Regions from separate parts of the Parageobacillus sp. VR-IP genome, predicted to be linked through region 1. Evidence: riboswitches for the same ligand, from Rfam matches in the RefSeq annotation. Region 1 holds a riboswitch; each other region holds the start of a gene.
What was found. Region 1 has a riboswitch for S-adenosylmethionine ahead of HT574_RS05315 (methionine ABC transporter ATP-binding protein). Riboswitches for the same ligand answer to the same signal wherever they lie in the genome.

Region 2: it holds a riboswitch for S-adenosylmethionine, as region 1 does, so the genes downstream of both, metK (methionine adenosyltransferase) here and HT574_RS05315 (methionine ABC transporter ATP-binding protein) in region 1, are expected to answer to the same signal.
Region 3: it holds a riboswitch for S-adenosylmethionine, as region 1 does, so the genes downstream of both, HT574_RS08445 (Na+/H+ antiporter NhaC family protein) here and HT574_RS05315 (methionine ABC transporter ATP-binding protein) in region 1, are expected to answer to the same signal.
Region 4: it holds a riboswitch for S-adenosylmethionine, as region 1 does, so the genes downstream of both, HT574_RS03990 (hypothetical protein) here and HT574_RS05315 (methionine ABC transporter ATP-binding protein) in region 1, are expected to answer to the same signal.

The regions. Positions count from the first base shown of each region.
Region 1 covers NZ_JABVYQ010000001.1:1,019,036-1,026,634, reverse strand. Annotated here, with positions in the region: gene HT574_RS05320 (NAD(P)H-hydrate dehydratase) at 1-1,336, opposite strand, end outside; SAM riboswitch class I at 1,538-1,645, shown strand; partial or broken gene HT574_RS05315 (methionine ABC transporter ATP-binding protein) at 1,796-2,808, shown strand; gene HT574_RS05310 (methionine ABC transporter permease) at 2,798-3,463, shown strand; gene HT574_RS05305 (MetQ/NlpA family ABC transporter substrate-binding protein) at 3,501-4,340, shown strand; gene HT574_RS05300 (MFS transporter) at 4,474-5,655, shown strand; gene HT574_RS05295 (hypothetical protein) at 5,720-5,872, shown strand; gene HT574_RS05290 (GrpB family protein) at 6,064-6,453, opposite strand; gene HT574_RS05285 (diacylglycerol/lipid kinase family protein) at 6,805-7,599, opposite strand, start outside.
Region 2 covers NZ_JABVYQ010000004.1:31,662-39,260, forward strand. Annotated here, with positions in the region: gene ytkD (RNA deprotection pyrophosphohydrolase) at 1-211, shown strand, start outside; gene HT574_RS10810 (ABC transporter permease) at 208-1,023, opposite strand; gene HT574_RS10815 (ABC transporter ATP-binding protein) at 1,001-1,774, opposite strand; gene HT574_RS10820 (ABC transporter substrate-binding protein) at 1,792-2,790, opposite strand; gene HT574_RS10825 (alpha/beta hydrolase family protein) at 2,884-3,672, shown strand; gene HT574_RS10830 (DUF2584 domain-containing protein) at 3,702-3,944, shown strand; gene pckA (phosphoenolpyruvate carboxykinase (ATP)) at 3,975-5,561, opposite strand; SAM riboswitch class I at 5,746-5,860, shown strand; gene metK (methionine adenosyltransferase) at 6,021-7,235, shown strand; gene asnB (asparagine synthase (glutamine-hydrolyzing)) at 7,437-7,599, shown strand, end outside.
Region 3 covers NZ_JABVYQ010000003.1:46,195-53,793, reverse strand. Annotated here, with positions in the region: gene HT574_RS08465 (alpha-ketoacid dehydrogenase subunit beta) at 1-179, opposite strand, end outside; gene HT574_RS08460 (thiamine pyrophosphate-dependent dehydrogenase E1 component subunit alpha) at 205-1,212, opposite strand; gene HT574_RS08455 (sigma-54-dependent Fis family transcriptional regulator) at 1,474-3,402, opposite strand; gene HT574_RS08450 (YmaF family protein) at 3,759-4,136, shown strand; gene HT574_RS08445 (Na+/H+ antiporter NhaC family protein) at 4,521-5,846, opposite strand; SAM riboswitch class I at 5,956-6,061, opposite strand; gene HT574_RS08440 (TetR/AcrR family transcriptional regulator) at 6,228-6,905, opposite strand; gene HT574_RS08435 (ABC transporter permease subunit) at 6,905-7,599, opposite strand, start outside.
Region 4 covers NZ_JABVYQ010000001.1:757,413-765,011, reverse strand. Annotated here, with positions in the region: partial or broken gene HT574_RS04020 (helix-turn-helix domain-containing protein) at 1-455, opposite strand, end outside; gene hutG (formimidoylglutamase) at 461-1,438, opposite strand; gene HT574_RS04010 (PaaI family thioesterase) at 1,812-2,228, shown strand; gene HT574_RS04005 (PaaI family thioesterase) at 2,271-2,753, opposite strand; gene HT574_RS04000 (AbrB family transcriptional regulator) at 2,868-3,911, shown strand; gene HT574_RS03995 (VOC family protein) at 3,953-4,336, opposite strand; gene HT574_RS03990 (hypothetical protein) at 4,365-4,697, opposite strand; SAM riboswitch class I at 4,775-4,879, opposite strand; gene opp4A (oligopeptide ABC transporter substrate-binding protein) at 4,990-6,777, opposite strand; gene HT574_RS03980 (ABC transporter permease) at 6,792-7,599, opposite strand, start outside.

The DNA of each region.
Region 1 (7,599 bases):
GCACATCGCCGCTTCCGCCTTTCGCCAAGGCTGGATTTCCGGTCGTGTTAACGTATTGCGAACCGTCTGGTGTTGTCACAATCGTATAAGGTCCTTTCAGCACGACGTAGATACCGTACTCCATCGCTAGACGCTTCGATGTGCCAAACCGATCACCTTCGATGTCACGGATCGATAGATTGAGCATGCGCGCCATTTCTCCGGGATGCGGGGTGACCACCGTTGCTGCTTTTCGTTCATGGATCAGCGCGGCGTACTCGTTCCAGAAAAACAGCGCATCCGCGTCAATAACAAGCGGCACTGGCTGCTGCACGATGTTGGAAACAAGTTCGCGGACACCATCCGTACGGCCAAGCCCCGGACCGATGGCGATCGCATCGATATCAAGCGCCGATACATCCATGGCGCCGGAAAACGCCCCGTCCCGCGCCGAGCAAGGATAGTACATCGCTTCCGGAACACGGTTGGCGACAACGGAATAAACGTCATCCGGCACCGCCATCGTCAATAATCCCGCTCCGCTTCGCAGCGCCGCTTTGGCTGTTAACGTAATCGCTCCTGTCATCGCGCGAGAACCGCCAACAACCAACAATTTTCCATGTGTTCCTTTATGAGACGATCGTTTTCGTTTTGGCAGCGTCCGCACAACATCGTCCTCTTTCCATACAAAGCGGGGCGCGGCATTCCGCTTGACGGCAAGCGGCGGAATGCCAATGTCAACAACAAGAAGCTCCCCGTAATAATCGGCCGTCGGGAACGTGTACGCCCCAAGTTTCGGACATTGAATGGTGATGGTCACATCGGCACGAATCGCGGTTTCTGCCTCTCCCCCATCCGCTTGGGTTCCGCTTGGGATATCGATCGCATAGACAATAGCGCGGGAGCGGTTGACAAGCCCAATGATCTCTTTATACGGCGGACGCACCTCCCCTTTGATGCCAATGCCAAGCAAGGCGTCAATAATGACATCGTATTGTAAAATGTGCGTGGCAAACGCTTGTTCATTTCCCGCATATGGTTTCCAGTCATATCCGGAACGCTCATACACCTCAAGCGCCGTTTTCGCCGCCCCTTTTATCTTTTCTTTCGGCGGAATAAGCCATAAATCAGCATCATATCCGTAGCTTTTCAACATTCTTGCGACGACAAATCCGTCACCACCGTTATTCCCTGTTCCCGCTAGCACCGCTACCTGGGCCGAACGAGGAATGCGTTCGCGCAGCACATGAAACAGCGACTGCCCAGCGTTTTCCATTAAGGAATCGGCGCTAATGCCGATTTGTTCAATTGTATCGCGGTCGATTTCATACATTTCTGCGGCTGTAACGATATGCATTCTGCTCACCTCATCTATTAAATATGTATTTTGTCTCGTTTCATTAATTTGTTCTCCATGAAAGAGGAAAACACCTGCGAAAAAATTTTTTTGCGGTATAACAATGATGTAAGCGTTGTCTTATCCCCTCATCGCCAAAACCAATATTGACAACCGGCTTTCTTGGAATTATGATGAATGTAAAAATTGCATACAACAAACCGCTTATCAAGAGTGACCGAGGGAACAGGCCCAATGACGTCCGGCAACCTCCCTTTTAGGGAACGGTGCCAATTCCTGCAGAATGACTTTCATTCTGAAAGATAAGTCGGGTAATTTACATACCGATGCCTCTTTCTGAATGAAAGGGGCGTTTTTGTTTTTTCAGCTCCAGGAAAAACAAAGAAGCAACACTTCTTAATATACAATATTTTTTCAGAATTACTAAAACTCCGCAAATAGATCGGGAGGGAAGAAGTGATGATCGAAATAAAAAATGTAACAAAAATCTATTCCACGAAAAAAAGCAAGTTGTCGGCGTCGACAACGTATCCTTAACCATTCAAGACGGGGAGATCTTTGGAATTATCGGCTATAGCGGCGCCGGCAAAAGCTCGTTGCTGCGCTGCTTAAATCTTTTGGAACGCCCAACATCTGGCCAAGTCATCATCGATGGTGTCGATTTAACGACATTGAACAACAAACAGCTGCGGCAAGCCCGTTTAAAAATCGGCATGATTTTTCAGCACTTTTATCTTGTCAGCTCCAAAACAGTGTTTGACAATGTCGCCTTTGCCTTAAAAGCGGCACAAAAGCCAAAAGAAGAAATTGAAAAAAGAGTCAATGAATTGCTTGAAATGGTCGGGCTTTCCGATAAACGGGACGCGTATCCTTCCCAGCTAAGCGGCGGGCAAAAGCAGCGGGTTGGCATCGCGCGGGCGCTTGCCAACGACCCGACCGTCCTCTTGTGCGACGAAGCAACATCGGCACTCGACCCAAGTACAACGAAATCGATTTTGGCGCTGTTGAAAAAAATCAACCGTGAACTTGGCATTACGATTGTGCTGATTACGCATGAAATGGAAGTGGTCAAGGATATATGCGACCGCGTCGCCGTCATGCAAAACGGGAAAATCATCGAATTAGGAACCGTATACGACATTTTTACAAATCCGAAAGAAGAACTAACGAAGTCCTTTATCAACAGTGTATTGCGGTTTGAACTCCCTGATCATCTGCTGCAGAAGCGGACAGGAACGATTGTCAAGATCCAATTCAAAGGGAAGACCGCCGAGGAAGCGATTGTTTCTGATATGCTGCAATCCTTTAAAGTAAAAGGCAATATTTTGCATGGAAAAATCGAGTATATCCAAGAGATGCCGCTCGGAATTTTTGTCATGGAGCTGACCGGCGAACCGGAAGAAATCAAGCGGGCCATTCACTACATTTCGCAAAGAACGAACGGATTGGAAGTGATTGCACATGCTGCTTGATGCGCTGATCGACTTAATTCCCGAACTGAACAAAGCGTTTTTAGAGACGATTTATATGGTGGCGATTTCCCTTTTCGTCGCAGTCCTTGCCGGTTTGCCGCTGGGAATTCTCCTATTCGTCACCGACCGCGGTCTGTTTTTGGAGAACACAGTGGTCAAATCCGTCCTTGGCTTTATCGTCAATATGATTCGCTCGATACCGTTTGTCATCTTGCTCGTCGGGCTGCTGCCGCTTACGAAACTGATTACCGGAACAACGATCGGACCTACCGCCGCGTCCGTATCCTTGTCGGTCGCTGCCGTTCCGTTTTTTGCAAGAATTGTAGAAACATCGTTGCGGGAAATCGAAAAAGGGGTGATTGAAGCGGCGGTTGCCGTCGGGGCGACACCGTGGATGATTATCAAAGATGTGCTGCTGCCTGAGGCACGCCCTGGCATTATGCATGGAATTACCATTACAACGATTAGTTTAGTGGGATATTCAGCCATGGCTGGCATTGTCGGTGGCGGCGGCATCGGCGACCTTGCCATTCGCTTCGGATATTACCGCTACGACAATACCGTTATGATTACAACGATCGTCATTTTAATTTGTCTTGTCCAAATCATTCAGTTTGTCGGCGACCGCATTGCCCGCTTGGTCGATAAGCGGTGAGGTCGTTAAAATATAAACTACTAAGGGGGACTTTATCATGAAAAAACTATCGATCTTTCTCGCTTTCTTGCTTTCCATTGGGCTTCTTGCCGCATGCGCGGGCAAGGAAACAGCTTCCGGCACTCCAAAGAAAAAAGAGCTAACGATCGGAGCGACTTCCGGCCCTTACAGCGACATGGTCAATAAAGCGATTAAACCGATATTGGAAAAGAAAGGATACAAAGTAAAAGTAGTCGAATTCAGCGACTATATTCAACCAAACTTGGCGCTGGCCAACGGTGATCTAGACGCTAATTTATTCCAGCATAAAATTTACATGGAAAACTTCGCAAAAGAGCATCACCTCGATCTTTCCGAAGTGATTATCGTTCCAACGGCACCAATGGGAATTTACTCGAAGAAATTTAAATCGCTCGATGAAATTAAAGATGGAAGTGAAATTGCGATTCCAAACGATCCAACCAACTTGGCAAGAGCGCTTTTAATCTTACAAGACAAAAAATTAATTAAACTCAATCCATCAGTCAATCCGCTCACCGTTTCGGAAAAAGATATAAAAGAAAATGTAAAACACCTTAAATTTAAGCCGATTGAAGCTGGCCAATTGCCGCGTACCGTGGAAAGCGTCGATTTGGCCGCTGTTCCGGGCAACTTTGCCTTAGCCGCAAAAATGAATTTAATGGATGCCCTTGCACTAGAAAACATGCCTGATGACTATCGCAACCGCATCGTTGTCAACACAAAAGATTTAAATAAACCATTTGTCAAAGATATGAAAGAAGCTGTCGAATCGAAAGAGTTCGAAGAAGTGATTGACAAAGAATTTAAAGGATTCGGAAAACCAAAATGGATGCTGGAACGAAAACAGCAACAATAATGCAAACACGCCGTCTGATTGCGGCGTGTTTGTTTTCATGATTTTCGATGGCATTTCAGGACATGGACGTCTTCCGTCTAAAAGAGTTATAGTAAGAATATAACCATAAACGAAATAAAAGAGGCGAGAAACATTGACGTACATCGAAAAAGGCAGCACCGAATACATAAAAGCAAGCTTGGCGCTATTTTTCGGCGGGTTTGTCACCTTTGCGATTTTATACACGACACAGCCGCTGTTGCCAATTTTCGCGAAAGAATTTCACGTTTCCGCCGCGTCCGCCAGTTTAACGGTGTCCGTGTCTACCGGAACGTTAGCGGTAATGATGCTCATAGCGGCTAGTTTATCCGACCGCATCGGCAAAAAGAATGTGATGATGATGTCTATGCTGCTGACATCGATATTGGCGATGGCCATGGCGTTTAGCCCGAACTTTATTTCCCTTGTCCTTGCACGCACGTTCCTTGGCATGACAGCCGCGGGCATCCCGTCCCTGGCGATGGCCTACGTCGCCGAGGAATTTCATCCGGCCGGAATCGGAAAAGTAATGGGCCTCTATATTAGCGGAACGAGCATCGGCGGCATGGCTGGACGGATTTTAACAGGCCTGTTAACCGACTTGTTTTCGTGGCGGACAGCGTTATTTGTCATTGGGGCCATTTCCCTTCTATTAAGCATGATTTTTGCACTTACTCTTCCGGCGCCGCGCCATTCGATGAAAAAACCGCTCAATGGCAAAACCGTGCTGCGGGCGTATGCTGTTCATTTACGAAACAAATCGTTAATGGCTCTCATTGTGCTTGGCTTTTTATTTATGGGCGGATTTGTGACGCTGTATAACTATATCGGCTTTTTATTAAGCGAACCGCCGTATTCATTCAGCCAGTCCGTTCTCGGGTTCCTTTTTATCGTATACATATTCGGCAGCTTTAGCTCGGTTTATATGGGAAAAAAAGCCGATTTACACGGTCATGCGCTGGTATTAAGCATTTCCGTGTCATTGACCGTGCTTGGTGCGGGGGTTACGCTCGTTCCATCTGTCGTTGTCAAAATCATCGGGCTTTCATTATTTACCTTTGGCTTTTTCGGCTGCCATTCCATCGCAAGCGCCTGGATTGGCGAACGTACAAAGATGAATAAAGCGCAAGCGTCTTCTCTTTACCTCTTATTCTATTATTTAGGTTCCAGCCTTGCCGGCACAGCCGGTGGCTATTTTTGGACCCACTTTCATTGGCTTGGCGTCATCGCATTTATCGTGACTTTATTGCTATTAAGCTATCCGCTGATCAGCTATGCTCATAAGCGGCTTGAGTAGTTTCCACGGTTCCCGCAATATTAGATGGAAAAGCTGTGGTAAGTTATCGAAAATCGGTGAGGATATGAATGATGTTAAAGAGCCTCACATTTCTTATAGACAAGAAAACGCAGCAGAACTTCAAACATTTGTTGATGCTATTCAGAAAGCAAAAAAGGTAAATGGTATTGTCGATATAGTAAAACCAGATTTTCTTCTTAATATTAACAACTGCTAATTATTACTTATGGTTACGTTCAGATAGTGGATCAATTATGAACGAAAAAGACACACATACAATCTACAATTTACCGTCTAACATTATTGAAGACTAATAAATATAAAACACTCGGCAGATAGTCTTTTATTTATATCTTTGATGCAAAAACTTTCTCTGTAATGCCAAGTCGCTAGGCAGAAGTTCCAGTTTTATTGGTTCTGTTTGTACCAGACTAACGCTTTCTTCTCGATTTCTCTTACAAATTCGTCTTTCCCTTTTATATATGCTTCGATATCGTCAGGAAACTGTTTGGCAAGCGTTTCTTTCAGGCGGCTGTATGCCCTAGACTCCTCGGGATGGGTGATCATATATTCCTTAAATGCTATATGTCTCGCAATATGCTTGCTTCCCGTCGGAAACACATGGACATGGTGGGTGCGCTCATCCCCGCCTTTTTGGAAAAAGCGGCGCTTCGGAATGCCGTTTTCCCCCATCGCCTGATAGCCAAGCACTGCCATCGCATCGTTATAACTATCGACATGGTCAATATCATGGACTTCTATCATGATATCAGTGATCTTCTTATGTTTATTAATCATTGATTTTAAGCCAAATTCGAAGCTTATCCAATCTATAAAATCCAACAAAAATCATCGATTGCTATTAAAAATGTGGTCAAAATGTGGTCACGTGGTCAAGAAGCCGGAGTCTTACTCCGGCTTCTTTTTTATCGCTTTCATTCGGAAAAGATTTCAGCAATACTTCAAAGTGTTTTAAGTGTAGATGAAATAAGTAAATTCATGTATGCTCATATACTATTTTTTATGCTGAAGGAACCCCTAAACAGAAATATCAATCAAAAAATGAAATATACTTTGCACCTAGTGCCAACTTCGGTGGTGTTCTCACTATAAGTAGATCAAAAATCTTTTACGGTTGTCGTCCCCTATTTAAATGATAAGCAATGCATCCCTCTGAATTGTCACATTCACCGGAGTTTTAGTGAGAATCTCGCCATCGCCCTGTACAATAACCGGCCATTCAGAGATAACTTCTACTTGTTTTCCTTTTATCATGGTTACACCAGAATGAAAAACGTGTTTGCCTTTATACGCCTTTGGAAAAGTGCGTAACAGATCCCATTTTGTTATGCTGTGTACGATGCAAATGTCGAAAAGGCCATCATTATAACAAGCATCCGGACATATTTTAATGCCTCCGCCGTAATTTGGGATATTGGCAATGGCAATTAACCATACATTAAAAAAAGCTAGGTTCTTCCCATCAACCTTTAATTGAATGTTGACAGGACGATATTTGAATAAAACATGCAAGAAACTAAGCCCATACGAAAGATCACCTAATCTAATGAAATTCAACCATCTCTTATATTTAGAGGCATTATTTACCTCGGCAACTTTACCGTCAAAACCAATCCCCGTTACAGTGATGTAGTATTCTTTACCAATTCTTCCAACATCAATTTTTCTTTGCTTTCCCATTAAAATACGTTCTAACGCCTTTTTATAGTCCATTGGTATATCAAGAGCCCTTGCAAAATCATTTCCCGATCCTGCAGGAATAACACCCAAAGGTATATTCGAATCGATTAATCCGTTAGCAACATCATGGACTGTACCGTCCCCGCCTACGGCAACAACAGCATAACATTTTTCAGAAGACAACTCCCTAGCGATTTCTACTGCATGTTTTGGACGTTCGGTAAAACGCACTTGATAATTTAC
Region 2 (7,599 bases), on a different contig from region 1:
GGATATGGTAAAAAACATCTATTTTGCGGAAATCGCCGCGATGGTGAAGCAGCCGTCCTATTTAGAAACAAACGGTCCGGTACTGCTTCCGACACTGCCGGAAAACATCCGTACAGATAAACGGTTTAGTTTTATAATGAAAGATGAGGTGCTTCCGCGGGCATTAGAAGAAATAAAGAGACGTTCTTTATCTTGCCACGAACGTCTCTAGCGATGTTTTATCAATTTCTTTTCGATGAAGGTGACGATCTGATACATCACAGTCGACAACAGGGCAATAACAAGCAGACTCATTAACACCAATGTAAAATTAAACACTTGGAATCCGTAAATAATCAAATAGCCGAGCCCTTGTTTAGAAACGAGAAATTCGCCGGTAATGACGCCGACCCAGGACAAGCCGACATTGACTTTTAACGTCGAAATAATCGTCGGGAACGAGGATGGCAGCACCGCTTCCTTGAAGCATTGGAAGCGGGTGGCGCCGAATGTTTGCAATACTTTCAAATAGTTCGCATCCACTTCCTGGAAGGAAGAGTAAACAACAATCGTGGTGATGATGACAGAAATAATCACACCCATCGCAATGATAGAAGTGAATCCCGGACCGAGTGCGACGATGAGAATAGGACCAAGCGCCACTTTTGGCATGGCGTTAAAGACGACTAAATATGGATCGAGCGTTTTCGATAGGCGCGGGAACCACCAGAGCACCGCTCCTAACAATGCTCCGGCTACCGTGCCGATAATAAATCCCAATATGGTTTCAAACAGTGTAACGAACGTATGGGTTAAAAGCGAGTGATCGCTGAGCTTTTCTACAAATAGGCTCCAAATCGCTGATGGGGAGCTAAACAATAGCGGATCGACCCAATGAAAGCGGCTGGCTGCCTCCCATAAGATGAAAAAGGCGATAAAGATTATGATCTGAAACAGGCGAATGACCCGTTTTTCTTTTTTCAGTAAAGCGATGTATTGCTGATGGAGAGACTGGATACGTTCACTGGTTTGTTTCAAGTTCATCCAGCTCCTTCCAAATGGATTGGAATAGCGCGGAAAAGGCAGGGTGCTGACGGGCGGCAAATGGCGATAAGCGCCGCAATTCATCGGGAACCATAAACGTATGCATAATGCGTCCTGGCTTTGCCGAGAACAGAAAAATACGGTCGCTCATCGCAATCGCTTCCCCGATGTCATGAGTGACAAGCACCGCTGTCTTTCCGTATTCTTTTAATGTTTTCCATACTAACTCTTCCAGTTTTAATTTCGTTTGCTGGTCAAGGGCGGAAAATGGCTCATCTAACAGGAGCATTTTTGGGTCTGTCGCCAACGTGCGCACAAGTGCGGCCCGTTGGCGCATGCCGCCGGACAGTTGGTTAGGATAATGCGATTCGACGCCTTTTAGGCCGATGTAGGCAAGCAAGTCAAGGGCTCGTCTTTTTGTTTCTTCCGTTAATCTCCCCATGATTTTTAAACCGAGCAAAATATTCTCTTCGATGGTTTTCCAAGGAAACAAATAATCTTGCTGCAGCATATACCCTGCCGTTGGATGGAAGCGGCCTAATTTTTTCCCTTCAATAAATACCGCTCCCTCCGTCGGTTCAATTAAAGCGGCGATAATGGAAAGCAACGTCGTTTTGCCGCAGCCGCTGGGGCCGAGAAAGGAGACAAATTCTCCTTTCTCTACGGTCAGAGAGATATTTTCAAGGGCCGCCACGGCAGTTTTTTCGGTAAAATAAGTGTGGGAAACGCGGTCGACGACTAAAAAGCTCATCCTTTCACCCGCTTTCGTTATTTAGCCATCGCTTTTTCGGCAAATGAATTATCGACAAGTGTTTTATGATCGATATGTTTCGGCAGTTCGCCTGCTTCGTCCATAATATTTTGTAAATTATTCCATTCTTTTCTATCTAAAATCGGATTCGTAGCATAGGTGCCTTGACTTTTATAGCGGTCAACAACTTTTTCAATGATGGAAAGATCCGTATCTTTAAAGTAAGGCTGAATCACTTTTGCTACTTCCGCCGCGCTGTGCGACTCTACCCATTGCTGCGCTTTATAGATAGCGCGTGTAAATTTTTCAACCGCATCTTTATTTTTATGGATAAAGCTTTGTTTTGCCATATAAGTGGTATATGGCACATGGCCGGATTCCGTGCCAAATGAGGCGACAATATATCCTTTTCCTTCCCGTTCAAAAATGCTTGCCGTTGGTTCAAAAAGCTGGACGAAATCGCCCGTGCCGCTGGCAAAAGCGTTGGCGATATTAGCAAAATCAACATTTTGAATAAGGTTTAAATCTTTATGTGGATCAATGCCGTGTTTTTTCAGCACAAATTCGCCGACCATTTGCGGCATGCCGCCCTTGCGCTGGCCGAGAAAGGTGCTTCCTTTCAGCTGATCCCAACTGAAGTTGTCAATTTTATGGCGGGAAACGAGGAATGTCCCGTCTGTCTGTGTGAGTTGTGCGAAGTTAATGACTGGATCGTTTGTGCCTTGGCTGTAGACATAAATCGATGTTTCCGATCCGACAAGGGCAATATCGGCTCCGCCGGAAAGAAGGGTAGTCATCGTTTTATCGCCGCCCCACGTGGTGGTGAGTTCTATGTCTAATCCTTCTTCTTTAAAAAATCCTTTTGCCAGAGCGACATATTGTGGGGCATAGAATATGGAGCGAGTCACTTCCGCAAGCCGTATCTTTTTTACTTCCTCCTCTTTTTGTTGTCCGCAAGCGGCCAGAGGAATAATAAGGAGAAAGAGAAAAAGCGACATTATGGCCACTTTTTTCATGCAGGCAGCCTCCTTAACAAGTAACTTACTTCCACCTTATCGTATGCAAACAAAAAAAATGTGTGAATGCCTAATGGAAAGGAGGAAATGGTGATGGATGGATATATTGTCCAGCAATATCGCTTTCCTTCCCCTAATCCGCATATTGATGTATTTCTTGTCACCTATTTATGCCAAGGATTAAAAATAAAAGGCTTTTTGGCCATACCGAAAGCGTCTGAAGTGTATGACGGTTTTTTATATTTGCGCGGCGGCATTAAAAATGTCGGGAAAGTACGTCTGGCGCGCATTACCCAGTTTGCCGCGTACGGATTTGTCGTGATGGCGCCGTTTTACCGCGGCAACCAAGGTGGGGAAGGAAATGAAGATTTTGCCGGGGAAGACCGCTATGATGCGCTTGCCGCGTTTCGGCTGCTGCAGCAGCATCCAAACGTGAATGAAAAGCGGATTCATGTCTTTGGTTTTTCCCGCGGGGGAGCGATGGCGCTGCATACGGCGATTTTAGAGCCGCGGGTTTGTTCTGTTGCCGTATGGGGCGGAGTATCCGATGTAGCGCTTACCTATTGGGAGCGGGAAGATTTGCGGAGAATGATGAAGCGGGTCATCGGCGGCACACCTACAAAATATCCAGAGCGATACCGCTGGCGGACGCCATTATACGAAATGGAGAAAATTCATGCTCCTGTCTTAATCATTCATGGGGAAAAAGACCGCAATGTTTCGATTGAGCATGCGTATCGTCTGGAGAAAAGACTGAAAGAATTAAATAAGCAAGTGACAACATGGTATTTTCCACATTTTACGCATTATTTTCCACCAAAAGAAAATCGCGAGACCGTCCGGAGGTTGACAGAATGGATGAAAAGTCAGCCGAATGTATGATATGATAAAAAGAAAAGGGGTGTGTTGCAATGGGCATGCCGCTGGAGCTGCAAACGCTGATTGTCACAAAAGGAAATGAAAGGCGTGTAAAAGATAATTTGTTTATTTTAGAAAAAGAAGGATATCGCCTTTATCCTCTTGATATTCCGCTAGAGGTTAGAAGAACGCTGCAAAGCGAAGCGAGCGGTCAAGCGGTGGTGAAAAAACTGGAACTTGCTGATAATCGGACGATTGTCACGTATGAGCTTGTCGCCTTGCATTCAACGAATTAAAAAAGGAGGGAATTGCTCCCTCCTTTTCGATTATACAAGCGGACCTCCAAGCGCTTCAATTTCCGGTGCAATATGCTTGAATTTTTGGAAGTTTGCGCGGAATTTTGCGGCCAGCTCTTTTGCTTTTTGTTCATATGCATTTTTATCCGCCCATGTATTTTGCGGCTGCAGCACTTCATCTGGCACTCCTGGAATATGAAGCGGAATGGCCAAGCCGAAAATAGGGTCTTTCACCGTTTCGACATTGTCCAGTTCTCCTTCGACCGCTGCTTGCACCATTGCTCGCGTGTAAGCCAGCTTCATGCGGCTGCCGACTCCGTACTCCCCGCCGGTCCAACCAGTGTTGACGAGGAATACCCGCACGTTATGTTCAACGATTTTTTTGCCGAGCATTTCCGCATAGCGCACGGCCGGGAGCGGCAAAAATGGAGCGCCGAAGCAAGTAGAGAACGTAGCTTGCGGAGAAGTGATTCCCCGTTCAGTGCCGGCGAGCTTGCTCGTATAGCCGCTTAAGAAATGGTACATTGCTTGCTCGCGCGTCAGTTTGCTAATTGGCGGCAATACGCCAAACGCGTCTGCGGTTAAGAAAATAATCGTTGATGGGTGGCCGGCGACGCTTGGATCCACGATATTGGCAATGGCCTGAATCGGATAAGCAGCTCGCGTATTTTCCGTTAATGTCGCATCATCGTAATCTGGCATTCTTGTCTGTTCGTCAACCACCACGTTTTCAAGCACTGCTCCGAACCCAATGGCGTCAAAAATTTGCGGTTCTTTTTCGCGGGATAGGTTGATGCATTTCGCATAGCATCCGCCTTCGATATTAAAGATGCCGCGGTTTGACCAGCCGTGTTCGTCATCACCGATTAAGCGGCGGTTTGGATCAGCGGAAAGCGTCGTTTTTCCTGTTCCCGACAGCCCGAAAAATAATGCAACATCTCCTTCTTTGCCAACGTTGGCCGAGCAATGCATAGAAAGAATCCCTTGTTCCGGAAGCAAATAGTTCATCACCGAAAAAATCGATTTTTTCATTTCGCCAGCGTATTCTGTGCCGCCAATTAATACGATGCGGCGTTCAAAAGAAATGATAATAAACGCTTCTGATCTTGTTCCGTCCACCGCAGGATCTGCTTTGAAATTTGGAGCAGAGATCACCGTAAATTGCGCTTCGTGTGTTTGTAATTCCTCTGCACTTGGGCGAATAAATAATTGATGGGCAAATAAATTGTGCCAAGCAAATTCGTTGATAACTTGAATCGGCAAACGATATTTAGAATCAGCGCCGGCAAATCCTTTAAAGACAAAAATCTCATCTTGTTTCATTAAATAATCAAGCACTTTATTATATAAGTTTTCAAACACTTCTTCCGAAATTGGCTGGTTGACGGTTCCCCAATCGATTTTTTCTTTCGTTGCGGCTTCTTCGACAATGTATTTATCTTTCGGCGAGCGTCCTGTATACTTTCCTGTTGTTACCGCTACCGCCCCAGTAGCTGTTAACTGGCCTTCCTTTCGCTGCAACACTTTTTCCACCAGCTGGGCTACCGATAAATTATGAAATACGTTTGGTTGTTGCAATAATAATGAAAGCTTATTGGTCATTTTTGCGATCCCCATGTTCAAAACCTGCCTTTTTTTATTTAAATAATCTCTTCAAATAGTATAACACATTTTTGTTATTAGTCCATACTATTTATGACGATTTATTTTATTTATTTTTCCTTTTTTTTTCAAAAAAAATTCGCCATATTTTGTTGACTTTTCCCGTTTCATTACGATAAGATAAGTCATTGAACGGATACTCTTATCCCGAGTCGGTGGAGGGACAGGCCCAATGAAGCCCAGCAACCGTCACAACTGGAAACATGTGAAATGGTGCTAACCTGTGGCAAGGCGATGTCCTTGAACGATAAGAGTGAAAGGAGCAATACGATTGCAATGACCTTTCCTCACCGTTACAGGAAAGGTTTTTTTATATGAGAAAATGAAATAAGGGAAATGAGTACCGTATCGCCCGCCGTTTGCGGCATCATCATTTTTTGATGTTTGATTAAGGAAAGAGGAGGAAAATGCCGAATGTCAAAAAAAAGACGTTTATTTACTTCAGAGTCTGTAACAGAAGGTCATCCGGATAAAATTTGCGACCAAATTTCCGATGCGATTTTAGATGCGATTTTAGAAAAAGATCCGAATGCTCGTGTCGCCTGCGAAACGAGCGTGACAACAGGGCTTGTGCTCGTAAGCGGAGAAATTACGACATCGACATATGTGGATATTCCAAGAATCGTTCGCGATACGGTTCGCGAAATCGGCTATACGCGCGCCAAATTCGGTTTTGACGCGGATACATGCGCCGTGTTGACATCGATTGACGAGCAGTCGCCGGATATCGCGATGGGGGTCGATCGAGCGTTAGAAGCTCGTGAAGGTCAGATGACTGACGAGGAAATCGAAGCAATCGGTGCCGGAGACCAAGGACTGATGTTTGGATTTGCCTGCAATGAAACGAAAGAATTAATGCCGCTTCCGATTTCTTTGGCGCATCGTTTAGCCCGTCGTTTGGCTGAAGTACGGAAAAAGGATATTTTGCCATATTTACGTCCAGATGGCAAAACACAAGTAACGGTAGAATATGACGAAAACGGCAAACCAGTACGCGTGGATACGATTGTCGTATCCGCACAGCATCATCCGGAAATTACGCAAGAGCAAATTGAACGCGACATTAAAGAACATGTCATTAAGCCGGTTGTGCCAAACGAGCTCATCGATGAAAACACAAAATACTTTATTAACCCGACAGGACGATTTGTCATCGGCGGACCTCAAGGGGATGCAGGTTTAACAGGACGGAAAATTATTGTAGACACGTACGGCGGCTATGCCCGTCACGGCGGCGGTGCGTTCTCTGGAAAAGATCCGACAAAAGTAGACCGTTCTGCGGCATATGCGGCCCGTTATGTGGCGAAAAATATCGTGGCGGCAGGACTTGCCGATAAGTGCGAAGTGCAGCTAGCCTATGCGATCGGGGTAGCAAGACCGGTTTCGATTTTCATTGACACATTTGGCACAGGAAAAGTATCGGAAGACATTTTAATTGAAGTCGTGCGCAACAACTTTGATCTGCGCCCGGCAGGCATTATTAAAATGTTAGATTTGCGTCGTCCGATTTACAAGCAAACAGCTGCTTACGGCCATTTTGGACGCACGGATATCGACCTGCCGTGGGAGCGCACGGATAAAGCAGAAACATTGAAAAAGCAAGCTTTTTCCTTGTCGAAGCAACAATAAATTAATGAATATGGAAAGGAGAGTTACAGCAACTGTAGCTCTCTTTTTTTTTGTTCAAAAAAGCAGATTAAGTTATTTCAGTGGTTTTGCAATCGATATGTTAACGGTGTATTTAAAAAAGGAAATTTTATAGTTTTATTGCTTCAAATCTATGATATAATCAGCATGCTGAATGAATATAAAGAAATGGGTGAAATACACATGTGCGGGTTTATTGGATGTGTTTATGATCATCCAAAAGTGCTAGACGAGCAATGGAAGAAAACGTTTGAAGAAATGAATAATATGATCACGCACCGTGGTCCAGACGACGAGGGGTATTTTTTCGATGACTATGTCCATTTTGGCTTTCGTCGGTTGAGCA
Region 3 (7,599 bases), on a different contig from region 1:
TCGATCACCCGTTCAGGACCAAACTGTTGAAATAATCCTTCCGTCGCCCCAAATATGCCTCCGTATACACCGACATCCTCACCCATGACAAACACGTTTGGATCTCTTTCCATTTCTAATCTAATCGCTTCTGCAATCGCTTTATTTCCCGTTAATAAGCGTTGCTTTGTTTTTTGCATTTTGACGACTCCTTTCTATAGTGATTTAGACAAACAGATCTTTTAAAGCATCTTCCGGTTCAGGATAATCGCTTTCGCGCGCGAATTGATAAGCGGCTTCCACTTCTTGCTTTGCCTTATTTTCCAATTCGATCAGCTGTTGTTCTTCTATTTCGTATTCTTGGATTAAGATTTGACGCATACGAACAATGGGGTCTTTTTCCCTAAGTAAAGTAACTTCGTTTTTATCTCTGTAAATTTCTGGATCTCCTTGAAAATGCCCTAAATAACGGTAAGTTTCAATTTCAATAATCGATGGCCCCTCTCCCTTTCTCGCTCGTTCCACTGCTTCTTTTGAAACGTTGTACATTTCGATCGGATCATTATCTTTCACATAATATCCTTTCATTCCATAAGCAACAGCTCTTATATCATTGGATGGGACGGATGTGGATGCGGACTTAGGGACAGAAATTCCGTATTGATTGTTTTCAATCACGACAATAAGCGGCAAGTTCCACAGTGCTGCCATATTTAAAGATTCATGGAAAGCTCCTTGGTTGGCCGCTCCTTCTCCAATAAAAGCAACCGCTACCCAATCCGTCCCTTTTTTCTTCGCTGCAAGCGCCGCCCCAAGTGCATGTGGAATGCCCGCTCCGACAATTCCTCCGCAGGAAAATTTGACATCTGGATCAAATAAGTGCATATGCCCGCCTTTGCCTTTTCCGAGTCCAGTCACTTTCCCAAAGATTTCGGCGGTCATTTTATTTAAATCTACTCCTTTTGCGATCGCGTGATGGTGCGGACGGTGCGGGGACGTCACCGTATCTTCTTTCTTTAGATGAACACATATACCGACAGCGGCCGGTTCTTGCCCCGTCGCCAAATGCATTTCACCCGGTACAGGCCCTGCACCGATATTAAAGACAGGGTTTTTTCCTTCGGCGTAAGCTTCTGCCATTTTGTCCTCGTAATAACGAATTTTGTACATTGTTTCGTACATCCAAGTAAGATGATCCAAAGAAATCGTCGCCAACTTGCTCTCCTCCTTCATTGGAAATAAAACGTTTTCATCTCCATTAATACGCAAAAAACGTGCCAACACAGACGAATGAGGGGAAGGAAGCTATTGAATATGAAATTGATCGATCTGCCACAAATAGTTTCATCGTTCTATCAAAAAATCTAGAAATTTTTTACGAGATAATAGATTCAATTAATATTCTTTCAGTAAAAAGAAACAAAGTGTCCCATTTTGGAACACTTTGTTGCCACATATTGATACAATTTGATACAAAATGAAACAATAATTTTGTTAATAAGCAATGTTAAATTTTTTCATTTGTCGATAAAAAGTGCTTCTGGAAATTCCCAAATGTTTGGCTGCTTTCGTGATATTCCCATTACATAAACGTAACGCCTGGATAATAGACTGTTTTTTGATCTCATCTCTATGTACCAACATCTCCTCCTTTTTTTGCCCTGGAAACATTTGAAACACTTCTTCCGGCAAATCTTTTGCAGACAAAATTGGTTTTGTATTCCGATTTAACGTTCTTTCTAGTATGTTTTGCAATTCCCGAATATTCCCTGGCCAGTCGTACTGAATGAGAGCTTCTAAAAAGTCTTGTCGGATTTCTGGAAACGGTTTGTTTAATTTTTTGCAAAGCCTACCGATAAAGTGACGGACAAGAAGTGGTATATCCTCTTTTCTTTCCCGCAAAGGAGGCAGGGTAATCGGCATGACATTGAGACGAAAGAACAGATCTTCCCTGAAGCTTCCCTTTTGAACTTCCTCACGGAGATTTTTGTTCGTAGCTGCAATAATCCGGACATCCACCGGTATCACTTTATGGCCGCCGATCCGCATTACTTCTTTTTCCTGAATAACCCGTAAAAGAAGGACCTGCATTTCCAAAGACATTTCACCAATTTCATCTAAAAAGAGAGTGCCGCCATCAGCAAGTTCGAATTTTCCTGCACTTCCTCCTTTTTTGGCTCCAGTAAAAGCACCCTCCACATAGCCAAACAGCTCGCTGCCAAGAAGATCGCGAGGGATTCCGCCGCAATTGATGGCAATAAACGGTTTGTTTTTTCTCTTGCTTGCATTATGGATTGCTTGTGCAAGCATTTCTTTTCCCGTCCCGCTTTCCCCTAATATTAAAACGTTTGAATCGGTCTCTGCAGCAAGTTTGGCTTCATTCAGTTTTTGAATGAAATGAGGATGCTGCCCGATAATATCATCAAACGTTATTTTTGCCTGGTTTCCGGATAAGTGATTGACAAATTGGCGCACTTTTTGGATTTCTTTCACCATGATCATCGAACCAATCCAATGTTTGTCTTTATAGATGGGGATTTTATCGACCATCACATGATGGGTATTTCTTGATGGCTTCACCTTTAAATGGAGTTCTTGGTTTTGCAGATAGACAGGCTTATTGGAGACAATGGATTTATTTATAAAAATTTCGTTGATCTTTTTTCCTTCTAGGTGCGACTGATCAAGACAAAGGAGCTTCTTCAGCTGATCGTTGGCCTTTATAATTTTTCCTTCCGTATCAATAATTAGGATGCTTTCTTTCATATTATTGGTTGTCGCTTCCAAAAACCTTTGCATCATGATATTTTTTTCCGTATTTTCATTTAATTTTAATTGATACTCAATAGCTTTGACCGCTGAAACCACCATCCCTAATGTATGGGGATGCACCTTTTCATATGGGCCGGAGACATTTAATACTCCGATAATGTTGCCTTTTGAATCATGAATCGGAGTCGCGGAACAAGTCCATGATTGGCATATTTGCGAATAATGTTCCTCCGCAAATATCTGTACAGGTTGATCAATAACAATGGATGTTCCAATCGCATTGGTACCCATGGTTTGTTCGCTCCAATCCGCCCCCTCGACAAAACCAATTTGAACAGCCATTTTTAGGGTATCCGGATCGCCAATTGATTTTAATAGCTGACCTTTTTCATTGCAAAGGATGACTAAAAATCCGGACCCCTTTACGATGGAATAGAGCCCTTCCATTAATGGCATGGACCAATCAATAAGTTTTTTGTACCGTTCCGTTTCAATTTTTTTTATTTGGCCATATGGCTGAAAAGGATCTACCTTCCATTTTTTTGATCGAATCCACGAGTCTTTGACAATGGGGGAAAGTTTTTCATCTAGTTCATTTTCAAAAATAAAGCGCTTCCACATTTCTTTGACATCCTCCCGCCGACTGTTCACGCCAAAACACCTCCGCAGCACGTTAAGGGTTAGTGGTTTATCCGTGAACTAGTTCGTTACTTTTCACTATCAAAATGAAGCAACATTAGACTTGGGATATTGTCGATGCTTGAAGCGTTCAACCCGGTCCATCCTGGTTGTTTTTCTATATTGTAGCATTGAAAATTGGTATTATGCCAAAAAAACGGATTGAGTTGGGTAATCAGTTTTGACAGCTGTTTTGATTACTTTAAATTCATTTTCTGTACTATCTTCTTTTGTTTGGTAAACAAATAAATCTATCTGATACTGCCCCATAACATCTCGACGCCCATCATCATATGATATACGGAAAATGAATGAAAGGGGAAAAAACGATGGAGATACCTGTTAGCGGATACTTGGTTCATTCTGATGATTCCGACTCCTATCACTCGCATAACCTGTATATTACTACTTGGGATGGCAGGCCTGTGCATGTTCACCAATTCTCTGGGGTTACTTCTTTTGACGTAGGCCATAGCCATAAATTTGTTGGCGTGACAGAACCTGCGCCAAGCGGTGTTCCGCATACACACCGTTATTTTACATTTACCTCCTTCGATGATGGACATAGACATGAGATAAGGGGCGTTACCGGACCGGCTATTCCACTTCCAGGCGGAGGGCATTATCACGAATTTTCCGGTGTTACAACCATCAGCGGACGAATTCCCCACTCACATCGATACAGAGGAAGAACGAGCGGTGGATAAAACTCGATGTTAACCAAGCCTCGTATCAAGTTGTTGCCTCAAAATAATGTGATAATGGTATAAGTCAGTGAGCTTTTGCATACTTCCATCCTAACTTAAATCATAGAAAAACCACTAACAGAATAAACAGGGGTTCAATCGAATGATGAAAAACAAACAGCCACGTCCCTCATCTGGCTTTTCACAAAATCGTAGTAGACTATTTTAAAGAGAAAGTAAAGAAAAAATATATTTTTTGACGGAGCAACTATGACTTGTTTATGTAGTGATAGCCACTATTTTGGACAGTGGTTATGTAAAGAAGGAAATCATCTCACAAACGGAAACGCTCACATATCAGAACACCCCCATAAAGAAAAGGTCTCCATATCAGAGACCTTTTCTTTATATCGCTTTATTCGCTTGTAAGTCCACCTTCACTTCTTTTGGCTTTTTCAATTTTGGATAGTCAAACACAATCGCAAGCATCCCACAAACTCCAATTAAGATTGGATAAAATGAATACTGCAAAATGCTTAATGGTGAAATGGAAGCAACACCTGCTGCTAAAAGCATTTGCGCACCGTATGGGATGAGCCCTTGGAAACAGCATGAGAAAATATCTAATATGCTGGCAGATTTACGCGGATCAATGTCATATTGATCTGCAATGTTTTTCGCAAGTGGGCCAGCAATTAAAATGGAAATCGTATTGTTTGCGGTTGAAAGATTTGTTAAACTCACTAATCCTGCGATACCAAATTGTGCTCCTTTTTTCGACTTTACATTTCTTGTTACTAATTGAAGTAAATAATCAATTCCACCGTTATGTTTAATGACTTCCACCATACCGGAAATTAAGATCGCAAGCAATGACAATTCCTGCATTCCAGCGACCCCGTCACCGATGGCTTGAATGAGGCCCATTGCATTATAGCTTCCATCAAGAAGGCCGATGATCCCTGCTAATAAAATGCCGCCTGCTAACACAACTAGTACATTGACACCCATTAATACAGTCACCAATACACCAAGGTAAGGCAAAATTTTTATCCAATTAAAAGATTGATTCGTCATTTCCGCTTGCTCTCCAGCAGGAAATATCCAGAAAAGAACGATGGTGATAATGGCTGCTGGTAAAACGATGAAAAAGTTCACCTTAAACTTATCTTTCATTTTCGTATTTTGTGTTCGTACTGCCGCAATCGTTGTGTCTGAGATAAAAGATAAGTTGTCTCCAAACATGGCACCGCCAATGACAGCTGCCATCGATAATGCCAAAGAAATATCCGTTTGTTCGCTGATTCCGACTCCAATCGGCGCTAATGCTACAATCGTTCCCATAGAAGTTCCCAGCGAAATGGAGATAAAACATCCAATAATAAATAAACCGACTATTAATAAATTTTGTGGAATAACGGAAAGAGCTAAGTTGACCGTTGATTCAACAGCCCCCATTTTTTTGGTTACTTCCGAAAATGCCCCTGCTAATAAGAAAATGATGACCATTAACATAACATCGGCATTTCCAGCCCCTTTGGTGAACACTTCAACCTTCTTCGTTAAAGACTCTTTCGGATTCATCATCAACGAAATACTTGCCGCAATCAAAATCGCCACAATGACTGGAAATTTATAAAAATCACCCATAGCAATTCCTGCACCAATGAACAACACTAAAAAGACGACAAATGGAAATAACGCAAATAGATTTCCTTTTTTTAACTCCACTCTTTCCACCTCATTTTATATTTTTTCGAAGGGCCTATTCACATAGAGAAAAGGCCTCTTCTTATCTGAACATAAGAAGAGGCCTTATACGTATCTATATAAGAAACCCTTCTTATCTTTCAAGCATGATGCTTGCTGGATTTGGCACAGCACTCGAAAACGAGTCCGCTGCCGAGACTTCTTCGGGCCAGTCCCTCCGCCTCTCTAGATAAGAAGATGAACAGTCGTATTTTGTTGTAAAAACAACTAAAAGGTTACAACATATTCATCTGTTGTGCAATACACCTTGAGAATGTCTTATTTTTAAATAATTTTCAACAAATCTTAAAATAATATGCAAAAATCCCGTAGCTAAATACCACGGGAAAAGAAAGCAAAAATCTATTCTGGTTTATAGATCCCATATTTCATTATCTTAAGATATTCATTCAGTTCCCTTATCAAAGACTCCACACCACTCATGACATCCATTTGCTTATTTTTGTATATAGCCATATACTTATTAGACAGTTGTTCGGCAATCAACATGGTCATGCGGATCACGGTATCCACGGAAATATCCTCTCTAAGTTTTTCCATTTGGATCAGGTCTTTAATATAAACATGCTCCAGTAAAAAATCTTCCTGATAAGCTTCGTAATGTTTCTTAATAATTTCTTCCATTTCCTCCTTTACTGCCACAGGAGGATTGGTGAAGGCATCCGTGATAAACTGAGTTTCTTGGAGATACTGAACCGTTAGTTTTTGTTTCAACAGGACGATTTCTTTGATCCTTTCAAAGAAATCATCAGATTGAATTTTTTCCATTTCTTCCATTGCTAGTTCCGTCAGAAAGTCCTTCACATAATTCACTAAATAAAGGTACAAGTTTTTCTTGCTCTTAAAATAATGGAAAAGAAGCCCCTTAGAAATTCCCGCCCGTTTCGTAATGACATCTGTAGAGGCTTTTTCATAGCCATTTTTCACAAATTCTTCGATGGCCACTTTGATTATCAGGTCTTTTTTTTCTTTAGGCTGCTTTTCAAAAGCTGAATACAATTTTAACACCTCTAATTTCATTAGACTGCAATATCTTTCTTTTTATATACCATATATGAAGCGAAGATACTAATCAAAATAACCGCAGCCATAATAAAGATATACAGAGGCTCAATCTTGTTATCATTAATAATGGAGGCGGCGTCCACATATTTAAACGGGCTGAAATATTTTAGGAACTCTAAGTCTTCCGATATCCCTGCCATCACATTCATAAAGTAGGCAGCTAGGACAATCCCCAGTGAGATGGAAAGGATATTTCGTGTTTTTTTCATGAGCGATGACAACATAAAGGCAATAGCACCGAAAGTCAAATGAAGCAATATCGTTGCGACAATTAGCAAACTAAACGTGTCAGTCGGAACATCCGGGTCTTTTGCAAATTGAAATCCAATGATACTTGCTATTGTCGTAATCCCGTTAAAGATCAAAATATTTACCAAAACGGCCAGAAGTTTTTCTGTTACTATTTGGCTTCTTGTGACAGGTTTTGACAACAAAAATTCAATCGTTTTTTCATTTTCTTCTTTGGCCAAGATATTAGACGCAAGAATTGCCGAGTATATACTTCCCAGAAGGGTAGTCATCATATAGATTTCTACACCGTAAAAACCCATTAAATCCCCCATGTTTAGCTCATTCATTCCAAACGCTTTTTTTACCGATTGCGGATAGGCCTCAAGCAGCTTTGCCACATTTTTTTGCTGCTCGGCAA
Region 4 (7,599 bases), 260 kb from region 1:
TCTGCCGCTTCCACTTCTTCAGAAAAGAGCGAACGGTACGAATAGCGTTCCGCATCGTTGGAATGGATCGGATCGAGGCGTTCTTGGCGGACAAAGGAAGAAGCCGCTTTTTGAAGGCACTGCTTCAGCTTGACTGGCTCGAGCGGTTTGACGAATAAATCGACACATTGCCATTCAATCGCCTGTTTCGCTCGAGCAAACGTTGCCTCGGCCGTAACGGCAATCACTTTTTGGCAAAACATCCGCACATATTTCGTCATTTCCTCCCAATCATCATGGGGAACCATGTCCAATTCGGTATATAACAGCTCTGGTGTTTCCTTTTCTAATATCCTCATTGTCTGCTCAACGGTATTGGCGGTATAAACGCGATGAATAGGCAGCGAATAGGCGGAAACAAGCCAGCGGATCGCCGCGCTCTCGTTTTCATCCCGCTCCGCAATCAATAGCTTCATCGGCTTCACCGGCCTGTCGCCGCCGACTGGCGGCGGTGGAAATGAACGAGCGCTTCCATGCAGAAGGCAGCCGCTAACGCGATCGTTTTTCGATTTTCATCGACCAACGGATTCACTTCACAAATATCGAAACTGATCGTTTGCGGTTTGGAAATAATATAACGAAGCAGGGCGCGGACGATTTTTGGATCAAGCCCGAACGGCGAAGGCGCGCTCACTCCCGGCGCCGCGCTTGCACTCAACACATCCATGCAAAGCGTCAGCACCAACACATCATAGTTTTTGCTAAAATCATCGATGATTCCGTACGCGCGCTCTAGCGCTGCCAATGTCAATTCTTCCTCGAGCATGTACGCACATCCGTATCGCTTCGCGGTTTCAAATAACGCCGCCGTGTTGCCTAGCGTTTGAATGCCAAGGCAGCAGTATCCCGCGTTTTCATCTTCATCTAATATTTGCCGAAACATTGTTCCCGATGACGGTCCTTGTTCATATGGGCGCATGTCAAAATGAGCGTCGATGTTAATAATGCCAAGCTTCGTTTCCAGGCCGACCGCCTGCCGAACGCCGAGATAATGCCCGTACGCGGTTTCATGTCCGCCGCCGATGACAACCGGCGTGACGCGATGGCGGATAAGGCGCTCTACCGCCTGGCCCAAATGTTTCTGGCAGTTTTCCAACTCTCTCCCGCCACAAACAATTTCACCCGCATCGTAAAGTGTTGCGTCAGACGGCAGGTGCCACGGCAAGTTCGCCAGCGCTTTTTTCACTTCCACCGGCGCGTGATACGCTCCTTGGCGCCCTTGGTTGCGGCGGACCCCTTCATCGCATTGGAAGCCTAATAAAGCAAAGGCGTTTTCTGCCTGCGCCTGTATTTGCCTCATATCAAGCAGACGAATCTTTTGATGGACGCGAAAACTTTTTTCCTCGCTTTCGCTGTCGATCCGACCCGTCCATCTCTCCTTGTCCGGCTGTTTGTACATAAAACGCGAACCTCCCTGCTATATGCTCTGTACGACTCATCTATATCGGAATATGACCCTTTACCATGTAAATGATGTCCCTTCTTCCTCTTTCTCTCCTGCTTCCTTTATTTCCTCCTCGTTTTGCCGCCTATTTTTAATGTGCTTCATACAAAAATACAGGAGCTTTTTTCACTGGCGATCTCCATCCCTTTCCGTTATGCCATTTGTCGAAATCGGACCACGCCATTCTGCAATGAAAACGGGATGAAGGCGCATAAATTGGTTATTCATGAATATTGCGCAGCCCCTTCCCTATAAAAAAGGAAATCTTCTCATTTCCGCGAATAAGGTAATATGAGATCTTACCATTTTTAATGAAAGGGTTGTAGTTATGTCAAAAACCGTCAACTTGCATGAAGTCATTGCGGGAAAAAGCGCACCGCCAGCCTGTGATACGTCGCTTGGCGTTCAATTGGTGAAAACTGGCGAAGGATATGCGAAAGGAAAATGGACGATTGGGGAGCATTTGCTAAACGGCAACGGCGTCGTTATGGGGGGATTTGTCAGTGCGGCGGCCGATATTATGATGGCGTATGCGATTACGACGTTGCTACATGAGGACCAAACATTTGCCTCGATCAATCTACATACGACGTTCCATCGCCCGACTGTTGTCGGCGAAGTGGAAGTCGAAGCGAAAGTGGAAAAGTTTGGACGCACCGTTTCCTATCTGACCGCCGTCTTAACGCAAAACGGCAAAGAAGTGGCAAGCGCCGTCTCCTCGGTGATGATCATGCCAAAACGGTAAAAAAGCAGGATGACCTCCTGCTTTTTGTTTGCGATGGATGCGTTATTTTTGCCCAAACGTCTTTGGCATCACGACCGCCACGACTTCCCCGTGCGCGCAAAGTTCTCCGCCGGCGAATACTTCCGTATCTACTTTCCACTTTTTCGGATGGATTTCTTCGACCGTGCCGATTGCTTTTAACGGAACTCCGTGCGGCGTCGGCTTGACAAACTCCACCTTCAGCGAAGCGGTGACAAAACGCGGCGGAGCCTCGCCGTCACCAGGTTCATGACCGTTTTTGCGATGCAGCGCCAGCGCGGCCGAACCCGTTCCGTGGCAGTCGATCAGCGAGGCGATCAATCCGCCATACACGAAGCCGGGAATGGCGATATGCTCAGGACGCGGCGTATAAATCGTGACCGTTTTCTCCCCTTGCCACCCAGTGCGGAAATGGTGGCCGTGCTCATTCATCCGCCCGCATCCGTAGCACCAGGCAAATTCCTCTGGGTATTCGTCTTGAATCGCATGTTTTACTTGTTCTTCCATGGTTTCTCCCACCCCTTTCCTTTTTAGTATATCACATGAGCATATCGCTTCCTTTTCCTTTTATTTTCCTTTACAATAGTAATAGTTTTACAGAGAATGGAAGTGATTACAGCAATGAAAGTGCTTGAAACATATATCGTCGCAGGACTGACCGGTTTGCTGTTTTATCATCTCCATTCCCCAATTCCGTGGATGCTCGGGGCCATTACCGGAATGCTTGTTTGGAAAACGGTCATCAAGCGCCAAGTAGCGGCGCCAAAGGCGTTGTCCAATAGCGGATTGATTGTATTAGGCACCTACTTTGGACTATCGTTTACAAAAGAGACGCTGTTAACAATTGCCCCATATATTGTTCCGTTTCTAGCCGTCGCTGTATTGTTGATTGTGATCAATATTATGAACAGCATTGCAGTGACAAAATGGACACATATTGATAAAGTGACAAGCGTGTTTGCATCGGTTCCGGGCGGGTTGTCGGAAATGGTGGCTGCCAGTGAATCGTTAAACGCCAATACTGCTTTAGTGACGATTTTTCAAACGATTCGTTTGTTAACGGTCGTTTTTCTTGTGCCAACGGTCGTTGTCCATTGGTTGAGCGGAGATGCGTCGTCAGGGAGCACAACCGCTCAGGCGGCAGCTGCTTCTTTCGATGGTCATTACGCTTGGTTTTTGTTAAGCATTTTCGGTGCTCTTCTTTTACGAAACATCATTCCGGCGGCATACGTCGTTGGACCGCTTGCCGTAACAGCAGTGATGCATGTGGCCGGGGTGAACTTACCGTCACTGCCTGCATGGTTGATTATTTTGGCGCAAATTAGCGTCGGAATGAACATGGGGGACCGCATTACGTTAGAAGATATTAAGCTTGGCGGAAAATTTAGCTGGGTGTATTTCTTGCTTGCGCTGGTATTAATTGCTCTATCGTTCGGATGTGGCTATGTATTTGCGAAATTAACGGATCTTCCGCTGTCGACTGCGCTGCTGAGCCTCGCCCCAGGCGGACTTGTGGAAATGGTATTAACGGCGCAAACGGTCGGAGGGGATCCCGCAATTGTCAGCTCCTTACAATTTATGCGCCTTCTTCTTGTCATTATCGTCGTACCGAACGTGTTGAAATGGGTATTTCGAAAATTCCCATATATCGCCGAAACGTCATGAAAAAACCGCTCTGTTCGAAGCTAAAACAGAGCGGTTCATTTTTACTTGGCTGGTTCGTAAAATTCGATCCATTCTCCATCTGGTCCAAGGAAAAACAAATATTTTGCCCCGTTTGGCAGCGTCGTAATTTCTTCCCATACAAGCGAAACTCCGATGGATTGCAGCCGTTCTTTTTCTTGTTCAATTCCTTCAACGGTAAAGGCGACGTGATGCACTTTTCCTTCCGTCGGCAAATTCGGATTATATCCCTCGATCAATTCGACAATGACCGAGCCATTCAATCCTAAAAACGACAGCTTCATCGAACCGTTTGTATGGGTCATTTCGCTTAGCAATTCCAAACCGACTACCTCTTGATAAAATTTTTTCGATGCTTCGATGTCTTTTACTTGAATGCCGACATGTTCAAATTTTTTTACTGCCATTTTTGTTCTCTCCCTTTCTATCACCTTTTTAAACTTGCGAAAATACGGCCCGCAAATATGGGGTCATATGTACCAATGAAATTCCTTTTGCCGCCAGTTGGCCAAAAATATAGCGGTCAAGCGCATAAGGACCAGCGGCTTTCCATTCTTCCACTTCTGCAAGCGTCAGAAGAAGCGAAAACATCTTCCCTTGCGTGTATCCGTATAGATGGAAAACATTTTGGCTGCAATCAAAATGAATCGCTGCCTGTCGGTCAAACTGCAAAAGCTGTTTTTGGACACAACGGGCGACATGGGAAGCAAACGACGTTGCCGTTAAGTGAGCCGCCATATAGCTGCGAAGCGAATCTTCTTCCCTCACTCGACATTCCCTACCTCCTTCTTTGTTTTGTACATAAAAACCCCTTTCGCTATGAATGATGCGAAAGGGGTCAGCCGCTCTTATCATCCAAAGCGAAACCGCTTTGCGGGTAGGAGCACCTTGCAAAACGCAGGTTGCTGTGGAGTCATCGAGCCCGGTCTCTCGTCCACTCTTGATAAGACTGTATGTAATTTTCCTCTATCTTACCACGGTATCTTAATGATGACAATCATTTTTTGTTTTTTTACAAGGGAAAGAAGGAGAGCAAAGGAATCTCCTTCTTTCCGATTTATTATTGCGCTACTTCCGGCTGTTCCGAAGTAACAGCGACGTCTTTCCATGTCAATTTCGAACTAGGGTCAACCGTAAAGTTTTTCACACGATTGTTTACCGCATAAATAATTGAGCGGTACAGCGTCGGGATGACAGGTACTTCTTCATTCATTAACGCTTGCCATTCGTTGTAAATTTTCTTGCGGTATTCTTTATCAAACGCTTGCTCGGAATGGCCTTTTTCTAATAATTCATCATTTTTCTCGTTTACCCAACGAGAGTAGTTGAACATGACGTTGCGGCCATATAATCCATACGGGTCCACATCGGTTCCTGTGTACCATGCCGCGGCGAACACATCGACTTTCGGGTTATCTTTTTCAACCATGTCATAGAACGAGTTGAATTCCGCCAAGCGGCCATCAACCAGTTGCACATTCAAACCGACGTCTTTCCAGCATTGCATGTAAAATTTCGCCAGCGGTTCGGCAATATCCCCGCCGCTCATTGACAGGAAGTTAATCGTAAACTTCTTGCCGTTTGGATCTTCACGGAAGCCGTCGCCGTCGACATCTTTATATCCGGCTTCATCCAGCAATTTTTTCGCCTTTTCTGGATCATACGTGTACCCTTTTGCGTTTTTGTCATGATATCCAGGGAAAGATGGTGGAATTAACGTTGTCGCCGGGAAGCGCAAGCCGTGATATAGTCTGTCTGCCACTTCCTTGTTATTAATCGCATACGCCATCGCCTGGCGAAGCTTTTTGTTTTGGAACTTCGGATTATCCATCACGTTTTCTTGCTTTTTCGCATCCCAATGGCCAAGTTTAAACCCAATGTAATTGTAAGCTAAATCAATTTTACCAACAAATTGAATGTTTTTTGTCCCTTTCGCGCTGACATATTGATCTGTCGGGAATTCGGCAATGTCAATTTCTCCTTTTTTAAGCGCCTGCAGCACAACTTGCGGGCTGACTACCTTCAAGATAACACCTTTTAAGTTCGGCCTTCCGGCCCAGTAATCGTCGTTGCGAACAAATTCAACCGATTCGCCTGGAACGATCTTTTTCACTTTAAATGGACCAAAGCCAATTGGATGTTTGCGGATCTTATCCGATTTCGCCAAATCTTTAATCGGCACATCTTTTAAATAATGTTTCGGAAGCGGATATGCCCAAATGCCTGTTAGTACAGATGGATTGGCATGTTTCCATGTAATGGTTAATGTTTTATCGTCAATGACTTTAATTCCGGAAATTTTGTCCGCTTTCCCGCTATGGTATTCGTCCATGCCGACGATATCCTGGATGAGCGCATCTCCGTAGCGGACGCCCGTATAATCTTTATTGCCGATGACTAAGTAGGCATATTCTAAATCTTCCGCTTTGACCGGTTCGCCATCATGCCATCTGACATTATCTTTAATTTTGATCGTCATCGTTTTTTTGTCAGCAGAAAGTTGGTATGTCGCCGCACCGTCGTTCGTAATTTCATAGTCTCCGTTTGTACGGAAGAGTGATTCATCGAAAAATTGCAAAATTTCCGAATCGTATGTTCCTGTATATAACGCGTAGTTCAACGTTCCTTCAAATGGTGTATCGGATACTAATCCGTATTTTAATACACCATCTACGATTTTCCCATCATTTTTGACGGTCATTGGGAATTTGTTAATGTCTTCCTTTTGTGCCGTTGGTTTATTCTTGTTGTCTTTGTTGTTGCTTGTGGAGTTGCTGCTGCACGCCGTTAATCCTAGCAAAAGAACGACGAGCACCACCAAAAACCTCCATTGCCATGTTTTTCTCACTTTTTTCTCCCCCTTTATCCTAATCGTTGTCTTGCATCCGCCGCGCGTTTTAACGCTTGGCCGATAAAGTTTATACACAACATCATTACTAAAATAAGCAATGATGCTGGTAACCATACCCACCATTTGTTTTGCAAAACATCCGGATTCATCGCATAGCTGACAAGCGTTCCCAAACTTGGCGTGCTTTCCGGCAGTCCAAATCCTAAATAGCTTAAGCCTGATTCAATTCCAATATTCCCGGCAAGGTTTAATGTTAAGTTTACGATAATGATCGAACTTAAGTTAGGTAAAATTTGAAAGACAATAATTTTCCAATCCGGCGTACCGAGCGTTTTCGATGCACTGACGTAGTCCAATTCCCTCTCTGCCAGCGTTTTCGCCCGAATCAGCCGCGCCTTCCCTGTCCATAAAAAGGCACTCATAATAAGAATAAACGTGAAAATATTATATTTAGGCACAATCGCCACAAATACAATCACTAGCATTAAAAATGGCAACACCAAGATAAAATCGATAATACGCATGATAATATTATCAATAACTCCTCCAAAATATCCGGCAATCAAGCCAACGGTAAGCCCAATCAAACCGGTGATCAGCGTAATCGCCAAACCAATGGTAAATGAGTTTCTTGCACCGATGATAAGCTGCCCAAAAATATCCCTGCCCCCATAATCCGTACCAAGCCAATGCTCTGCTGACGGTGGAGAGTAAATGGATAATAGGTCCACTTTGACAATTTCATCTTGGTCTAATAATACCGAAGCACCATATACAACAATCAAAATCAAGGAAAGAAGAATGAGAGAACCGAGAGCT